Regions from separate parts of the Streptomyces sp. NPDC017520 genome, predicted to be linked through region 2. Evidence: riboswitches for the same ligand, from Rfam matches in the RefSeq annotation. Region 2 holds a riboswitch; the other holds the start of a gene.
The links. Region 2 has a riboswitch for thiamine pyrophosphate ahead of ACH4KB_RS03680 (thiamine ABC transporter substrate binding subunit). Riboswitches for the same ligand answer to the same signal wherever they lie in the genome.
Positions count from the first base shown of each region.

Region 1 (4,152 bases), on a different contig from region 2:
CGGGCGTCGGACAGCTGCTCGCGAGGCGTGGACATGGGTGGGCTCCCCCGTGGTCGTGACGGTGCACGGGCCGCGCCGGGCGGCCCGTGCACCGCTTCCTGTCGTGTCGGTCAGACGGCGAGCGCCTGGGCGCGGCGCTTCACCTCCGTACCGCGATTCTCGCTCAGCGCCTGCGCGGGGGTGCCGGGCAGGGTCGGGTCGGGAGTGAAGAGCCACTCCAGCATCTCTTCGTCGGAATAGCCGTCGTCCCTCAGGAGGGTCAGGGTGCCGGAGAGGCCCTTGACCACCTTGTCGCCGTCGATGAAGGCGGCCGGCACCTGGAGCGCCCGGTTCTCACCACGGCGTACGGCGATGAGCTGGCCATCCCTGACCAGCTGCCGTACGCGCGTCACCTGGACATCGAGCATTTCCGCGATGTCGGGAAGGTGGAGCCAGGCGGGGACGAGAGCATCGGTCTTTGCGTCAATCTCGGTCACAGGGACAAGCGTGCCATCCCGGACGGACAGCCGGTACCCGGGCCGACCGTACGGGGGCGGCCCGGCGGGTCACCGGTCCCTCACAGGGCGGCGGACTTCAGCGGCACGGCGGGGTCGGCCACCTTCTCCGGGTCGAGGGCGGCCCCCGACTCGATGAGCCTGCGGCCCTGGGCGAGGTCGCGCGGGCGGCCTACGGCGAGCACGGCCGCCAGCGCGCCGTCGCGCAGCCAGCACACCGACCAGGCGGCGTCAGCCCCGTCGCCGCGCCACACCAGGGTGTCGGCGTCCGCGTGGTGGCCGGCGTACTGCACGAAGCGGCCGAACTGCTCGGACCAGAAGTACGGGACCGGGTCGTAGACGGGGAGCGGCTCCCCGTCCCGTGCGGCCATGATCGCGGCGGCCGCCGTGCGGGGGCCCTGGAGGGCGTTGTCCCAGTGGTGGACCAGCAGGCGTGTCCCGTAGCGGGCGGAGGGGAAGGAGGCGCAGTCCCCGACCGCGTACACATCGGGCAGCGAGGTGCGCAGCGCGCTGTCGGCGGTGACCGAGCCGTCGGGGCCCAGCGCGACCCCGGAGCCGGCGAGCCAGCGGGTGGCGGGGCGCGCGCCGATGCCGACGACCACGGCCCCGGCGGGCAGCACCCGGCCGTCGTCGAGGACGACGGCCCCCTCCTCGACGCGGTCGACCCGGGTCCCGGTGAGGAGTTCGGCGCCGCTGTCGGCGTACCAGGCGGCCATGGGGGCGGCCACCTCGGCGGGCAGGGTGCCCGCGAGCGGGCGGGCGGCGGCCTCGACGACGGTGACGGCGCAGCCCGCGGCGCGGGCCGCGGTGGCGAACTCGGCGCCGATCCAGCCCGCCCCGACGACGACCACGTCGTGCTGCCGGTCCAGGACGGGCCGCAGCCGGGCGGCGTCGTCGAGGGTGCGCAGCAGGTGGACGCCGGGCACGCCCTCGGAGCCGGGCAGGGTGATGGGCTCCGCGCCGGTCGCGAGGACCAGGGCGTCGTAGGACACCGGCCCGTCGGCGGTGTCCAGCACATGGTCGGCGGCGCGCAGGGCGGCGACGTCCAGGCCGAGGCGCAGGGTGATGTCCAAGGCCTCGAAGTCGACGTCGAAGGCCGAGTCCTCGGCCTTGCCGAGCAGGACGGCCTTGGACAACGGCGGCCGGTCGTAGGGCTGGTGGGGTTCGGCGCCGATCAGGGTGACGGGCCCGGTGAAGCCCGCCTCGCGCAGGGCCACGGCGCTCTGCACGCCCGCCATGCCCGCACCGGCGACCACCACGTGCCGTGCCTGCCGCGCCGCCCGCTGTTCCGTCTGCTCGCTCACCCGTCCACCTTAATCACCTGATGGTGCGTCAGACAGAGGGGTGCCGGAGGGAACCCGGGAAGGAGCTCAAGAAGGAAGCTGTTCCACCACGCTGGTGCCGCTGCCCTCCTGGGACTCCCAGACCCACCGCTCCTCCAGCCGCACCCGGCCGTCGGCGAGGTCGACGACCGTGGAGAGGCAGTGCCCGGACGAGGTCGTTCCGTCCTGCTTGAGCTGCACGTAGCGGAAGTCCAGCGCGTCCCCGTCGCGGGTGCCGACGAGATGACCGCGCACCACGTCGCCGCCCGCGTACTCGGCCCAGATCCGGCCGTCCCGCTCGTGGTACGTGAAGCGGGTGCGGGTGCCGACCTGGCCCGGGGCCTGGTCGGCGACGGGTGACAGGACGAGTCCGTCGAGCGAACGGGCCATGACGGGCGCTCCTTTACTGACCGCGGGCGAGGGGGTCTAGGCTGGCCACGGTAGAACACTCGCGGGAGCCCGGACGCACCGGGCTGAGAGGGAGGCTGGCCGGCCTCCGACCGTACGAACCTGCTCCGGGTCATGCCGGCGAAGGGAGGGGCTGGACACCCATGCGCGTCTCGGAGAGAAGCTCCGGATCCGATGCCCTCGTCAAGAGAGGCTCCGGATCCGACGTCCTCGTCATCGGGGGCGGAATCATCGGCCTGGTCACGGCGTGGCGGGCCGCCCAGCGGGGGCTGCGCGTCACGGTCGCGGACCCGGAACCGGGCGGCGGCGCCGCCCAGGTCGCGGCGGGCATGCTGGCCGCCGTCACCGAACTGCACTACGGCGAGCAGATGCTGCTCGGGCTCAACCTCGCCTCCGCCGCCCGCTACCCCTCGTTCGTCGCCGAGCTGGAGGAGGCGAGCGGCCGGGACACCGGCTTCCGGACCTGCGGCACGCTCGCCGTCGCACTGGACTCCGACGACCGGGCGCATCTGCGCGAACTGCACGCCCTCCAGGAGCGTTCGGGCCTGGAGTCGGTCTGGCTGAGCGGCCGGGAGTGCCGCCGCCTGGAGCCGATGCTGGCCCCCGGCGTCCGGGGCGGCCTCCGGGTCGACGGCGACCACCAGGTGGACCCCCGCCGCCTCGCCGCGGCACTGCTGACCGCGTGCGAACGGGCCGGGGTCGCGTTCCGCCGGACGACCGCCGAGCGGCTCACCGTGGCCGGGGGCCGGGCCGCCGGGGCGCTGCTCGGCGACGGTACGGAGTTCGCGGCCGATCAGGTCGTGCTCGCCGCGGGCAGTCTCAGCGGCCGGCTCGCCGGGCTCCCGCCGGAGCTCGTGCCGCCGGTCCGCCCGGTCAAGGGCCAGGTGCTCCGGCTCACCGTGCCCCGGGCGTACGCCCCCTTCCTCAGCCGCACCGTGCGCGCCGTGGTCCGGGGCGGTCACCTCTACCTCGTGCCGCGCGAGAACGGCGAGCTGGTCGTCGGCGCCACCAGCGAGGAGATGGGCTGGGACACCACGGTCACCGCCGGCGGGGTGTACGAGCTGCTGCGCGACGCCCACGAGCTGGTACCGGGCATCACCGAGCTGCCGCTCACGGAGACCCGGGCCGGTCTGCGTCCCGCCTCGCCCGACAACGCCCCGCTGCTCGGCCCGACCGCCCTGCCCGGTCTGCTGCTCGCCACCGGCCACCACCGCAACGGCGTCCTGCTGACGCCCGTCACCGGGGACGCGATGGCCGACGTCCTGACCACCGGCGAGCTGCCCGAGACGGCCCGCCCCTTCGCCCCCGGCCGTTTCGAGACCGCCGTCCTCGCCGCCCCCGTACCCCAGGAGCAGCCCGTATGACCCAGCAGTACGCCGTACCGGAATCCGGCGCCACCGTCTCCGTCCCGGTGTCCGCCGCCACCGTCTCCGTCTCGGTGAACGGGGAAGTCCGCGCCGTTCCCGCCGGGACGGATCTGGACGCCCTCGTCGCCACGCTGACCCCGGCCCGCTCCGGGGTCGCCGCCGCCGTCAACGAGAGCGTCGTCCCGCGCGGCCAGTGGGCCGCGACGAGGCTCGGCGAGGGCGACCGCGTCGAGGTCCTGACCGCCGTACAGGGAGGCTGACCATGTCCGACGACGTCTTCACGCTGGGGCCCACCACGTATCGCTCCCGGCTGATCATGGGCACCGGCGGGGCCCCGAGCCTGGACGTGCTGGAGCGCTCGCTGATCGCCTCCGGCACCGAGCTGACCACGGTCGCGATGCGCCGGCTCGACCCGACCGTGCGGGGTTCGGTGCTCTCGGTGCTGGAGCGGCTCTCCATCCAGGTCCTGCCGAACACCGCCGGCTGCTTCACCGCGGGCGAGGCGGTGCTGACCGCCCGGCTGGCCAGGGAGGCGCTCGGCACCGACTGGGTGAAGCTGGA
Region 1 is NZ_JBIRKB010000002.1:340,153-344,304, forward strand. It holds gene thiE (thiamine phosphate synthase) at 1-35, opposite strand, end outside; gene ACH4KB_RS05595 (Rv2175c family DNA-binding protein) at 111-476, opposite strand; gene ACH4KB_RS05600 (NAD(P)/FAD-dependent oxidoreductase) at 557-1,798, opposite strand; gene ACH4KB_RS05605 (hypothetical protein) at 1,865-2,206, opposite strand; TPP riboswitch at 2,258-2,370, shown strand; gene thiO (glycine oxidase ThiO) at 2,368-3,588, shown strand; gene thiS (sulfur carrier protein ThiS) at 3,585-3,851, shown strand; gene ACH4KB_RS05620 (thiazole synthase) at 3,854-4,152, shown strand, end outside.
Region 1: another riboswitch for thiamine pyrophosphate. It lies ahead of thiO (glycine oxidase ThiO); the one in region 2 lies ahead of ACH4KB_RS03680 (thiamine ABC transporter substrate binding subunit).

Region 2 (4,152 bases):
GGCAGATCGACCTCCCGCCAGGCCCGCAGCGGGGAGGCCCCCAGCACGGCGGCGGCCTCCCGCAGCCGGTCGTCGACCGCGCGCAGCACGGGCAGCATGGTCCGTACGACGAAGGGGACGCCGACCAGCGCCTGCGCCAGCGGGACCAGGATCCAGGAGGTCCGCAGGTCGAGCGGCGGCTCGTCCAGGGTGATCAGGAAGCCGAAGCCGACGGTGACGGCGGACACCCCGAGCGGCAGCATGAGCAGCGCGTCGAAGCCGCGGACCAGCGGCCCGGCCCGCCGGGTCAGGGCCGCCGCCGCGAGGCCTCCGACGACGAGAGCGATGAGCGTCGCGACGAGCGCGTACCGCAGGGAGTTGCCGACGGCCTCCAGCGGCGGGACCAGGAAGGTGGAGGAGCCGCCGGACCCGGCCGACTGGAGGGCCCGGTAGTAGCCGAAGCCGTATCCGTCGGTCCCGTCCGCTCCGTCGAACGAGCGCTCCACCAGCACCCCGAGCGGCAGCAGGATCAGCAGCAGCGCGGTGAGCAGGACACCGCCGAGCAGCGCCCACTGCCCGGCGCCGCGCGGCCGGCGGGAGGTCTGGGCCGGGTCGACGAGCTTCAGCGCCCGCTCCCGGCGGCGTACGGTCACGGCGTGCACGGCGAGGACCGCACCGACCGCGGCGAACTGCACCAGGGTCAGCACGGCGGCCGTCGGCAGGTCCAGCAGTTGCGCGGTCTGCCGGTAGATCTCCACCTCCAGGGTGGCGTAGGCGGGTCCGCCGAGGATCTGTACGACGCCGAAGGAGGTGAAGGTGAAGAGGAAGACCATCAGCGCGGCGGCGGCGACGGCCGGGGCGAGCGCGGGCAGCGTCACCCGGCGGAAGGCGGCGAACCGTCCGGCGCCGAGTACCCGGGCGGCCTCCTCCTGCCGGGGGTCCAGCTGGGACCAGAGCCCGCCGACCGTCCGCACGACCACGGCGTAGTTGAAGAAGACGTGGGCCAGGAGGATCGCCCACACGGTGGTGTCCAGCCGGACGCCCCACAGTTCGTCGAGGAGCCCGCCCCGCCCCAGCAGCGCCAGGAACGCGGTGCCGACGACGACGGTGGGCAGCACGAACGGCACCGTGACGACCGCCCGCAGCAGCTGCTTGCCGGGGAAGTCGAACCGGGCGAAGACATACGCCCCGGGCAGGGCGATCAGCAGGGTGAGCGCGGTCGAGGCGAGGGCCTGCCAGGTGGTGAACCAGAGGACGTCGAGGATGTCCGGGCGGGCCAGCACCTCGCCGATCCGCCCGAACTGCCAGTCGCCTCCGGCCTTGAGCCCGCGGCCGACGATCGCGGTCACGGGATAGGCGAAGAACACCGCGAAGAACGCGACGGGCACGGCCATCAGGCCGAGCCGCAGCGCGGCCCCGCGCCGCCCGGGCCCGCGTCGGGCCCGGGCGGCCTCGGCGGTCTTCGCCCCGGGCTCTACTTCAGGACCAGCGACTGCCACGACTGGATCCACTGCTCACGGTTGGCGCTGATCTTCTCGGGCGCGACGGTGGGAGGCGTGTCGATCTCCTCGCCGAACTTCGTGAACAGCTCGGGAAGGGTCGCGTCCTTCACGACCGGGTTCACGAACATGTTCAGCGGCATGTCCTCCTGGAACGTCTTGCTGATCATGAAGTCCAGCAGTGCCTTGCCGCCCGCCTCGTTCTTCGCCCCGGTCAGCAGTCCGGCGTACTCGGTCTGCCGGAAGCAGGTGCCGGTGGCGACCCCGGTGGGGGCCTCCTTGGGCTGCGGGTCGGCGTAGAGCACCTCGACGGGCGGGCTGGAGGCGTAACTGACGACGAGCGGCCGGTCGGCGCCTGTCTTCTTGCCGCCCGCGGAGCCGGAGAACTCCTCGTTGTAAGCCTGCTCCCAGCCGTCGACGACCTTGACGCCGTTGGCCTTCAGCTTCTTCCAGTACGCCTCGTAGCCGTCCTCGCCCTGGGCGGCGATGGTCCCGAGGAGGAAGCCGAGGCCGGGCGAGGAGCTCGCGGCGTTCTCGGTGACGAGGAGGTTCTTGTACGCGGGCTTCAGCAGGTCCTCGAAGGTCTTCGGCGGGGCGAGCTTCTTGTCGGCGAAGTACTTCTTGTCGTAGTTGACGCAGATGTCGCCGGTGTCGACGGGCGTGACCCGCCTCTTCTCGTCCGTCTGCGTGTCCGCCGCGACCGTGTCCAGGCCCTTGGCCTCGTACGCGGTGAACAGGCCGTTGTCGAGGGCGCGGGAGAGCAGGGTGTTGTCGACGCCGAAGAAGACGTCGCCGCGCGGGGAGCCCTTGGTGAGGATCTCCTGGTTGAGCGCGGCCCCGGCGTCGCCGCTCTTGAGGATCTCGACCTTGTAGCCGGTCTCCTTCGTGAACGCCTTCAGCACCTTGTCCGAGACGTTGAAGGAGTCGTGGCTGACCAGGGTGACGGTCTTGGAGGCCGGGCCCTTGGACTCCCCGGAGCCGGCGGAACCGTCGTCGCCGCAGCCCGCGAGCAGCGTGACGCCGAGAGCGGCGGCGAGCGCGGTCGCCGCGTACTTCGTGGTGGTGTTCATGTGATTCCTCCTGGAGGTGACCAGGAAGAGACGCGGCCCCGCCCGCTGTCCGGCGAACCGGAAGCGGGCAGGGCGCAACAGCTTGAGTAAGGTCCGAACTTCCTACCCGGAATGACCCGGGCGAGGTTCAGAGGGTCTGCGGCCAACCTGTCCTTGGTGCCGCACTCTCAGCGCTGTGGCGCTCCCCTGTCGGAATATGAAGTTGATTTCGGGCCCAGGCTACACCGGCGGATTTCGGCCGCCCGTCCGGTGTCCGGGCGAGGCTAGCGCTCGGAGGCCGCCAGCTGCCCGCAGGCCCCGTCGATCTCCTGACCGCGGGTGTCCCGGACGGTGACGGGCACGCCGTGGGCCGCGATGGCCTCGACGAACGCCTTCTCGTCCTCGGGCCGCGAGGCGGTCCACTTCGAGCCGGGCGTGGGGTTCAGCGGGATCAGGTTGACGTGCACCCGCTTGCCCTTGAGCAGCCGGCCGAGCCGGTCGCCCCGCCATGCCTGGTCGTTGATGTCCCGGATCAGGGCGTACTCGATGGAGATCCGCCGGCCGGACTTCTCCGCGTACTCCCAGGCGGCGTCCAGCACCTCGCGGACGTTCCACCGGGTGTTGACGGGGACAAGCGTGTCGCGCAGCTCGTCGTCCGGGGCGTGCAGCGAGACGGCGAGCCGGCACTTGAAGCCCTCGTCGGCGAAGCGCAGCATGGCCGGGACGAGGCCCACGGTGGAGACGGTGATCCCGCGCTGCGAGAGGCCGAGACCGTCCGGCTCCGGGTCGGTGAGGCGACGGATCGCGCCGACCACGCGGTTGTAGTTGGCGAGCGGCTCGCCCATGCCCATGAAGACGATGTTGGACAGCCGCGCGGGCCCGCCGGGCACCTCGCCGTCGCGCAGGGCGCGCATGCCGTCGACGATCTGGTGCACGATCTCGGCGGTCGACAGATTGCGGTCGAGGCCGGCCTGCCCGGTGGCGCAGAAGGGGCAGTTCATACCGCAGCCGGCCTGCGAGGAGATGCACATCGTGACGCGGTCGGGGTAGCGCATCAGGACGGACTCGACGAGCGTCCCGTCGTGCAGCTTCCACAGGGTCTTGCGCGTGGTGTCGTCGTCGCAGCTGATGTGCCGCATCACGGACATCAGGTCGGGGAACAGCGCCTCGGCGAGCTTCTCCCGCGATCCGGCCGGGATGTTCGTCCACTCGGCCGGGTCGTGCGCGTACCGCGCGAAGTAGTGCTGCGAGAGCTGCTGGGCGCGGAACGGCTTCTCACCGGTCGCGGCGACCGCTTCCTTGCGCTCTGCGGGCGTGAGGTCGGCGATGTGCCGCGGCGGCTTCTTGGATCCGCGGGGCGCGACGAAAGTGAGTTCTCCGGGCTTAGGCATGGTTCATCCAGTGTCGCAGACAGACGGGCGAGGGCCCGCCGCCCTGTGGACGACGGACCCTCACTCGTGAAACGTGCAGGTGAGACGGGTGCCGTGGTGCCGAGGCGGTCAGCCGGAGCCGACGAACAGCACCAGCAGCAGCCAGACGACCGGCGCGGTCGGCAGGAGCGAGTCCAGCCGGTCCATGATGCCGCCGTGGCCGGGGAGCAGGGTGCCCATGTCCTTGATCCCGAG
Region 2 is NZ_JBIRKB010000001.1:821,736-825,887, reverse strand. It holds gene ACH4KB_RS03685 (ABC transporter permease) at 1-1,373, opposite strand, end outside; gene ACH4KB_RS03680 (thiamine ABC transporter substrate binding subunit) at 1,454-2,548, opposite strand; TPP riboswitch at 2,630-2,746, opposite strand; gene rlmN (23S rRNA (adenine(2503)-C(2))-methyltransferase RlmN) at 2,812-3,918, opposite strand; gene ACH4KB_RS03670 (phosphatidate cytidylyltransferase) at 4,027-4,152, opposite strand, start outside.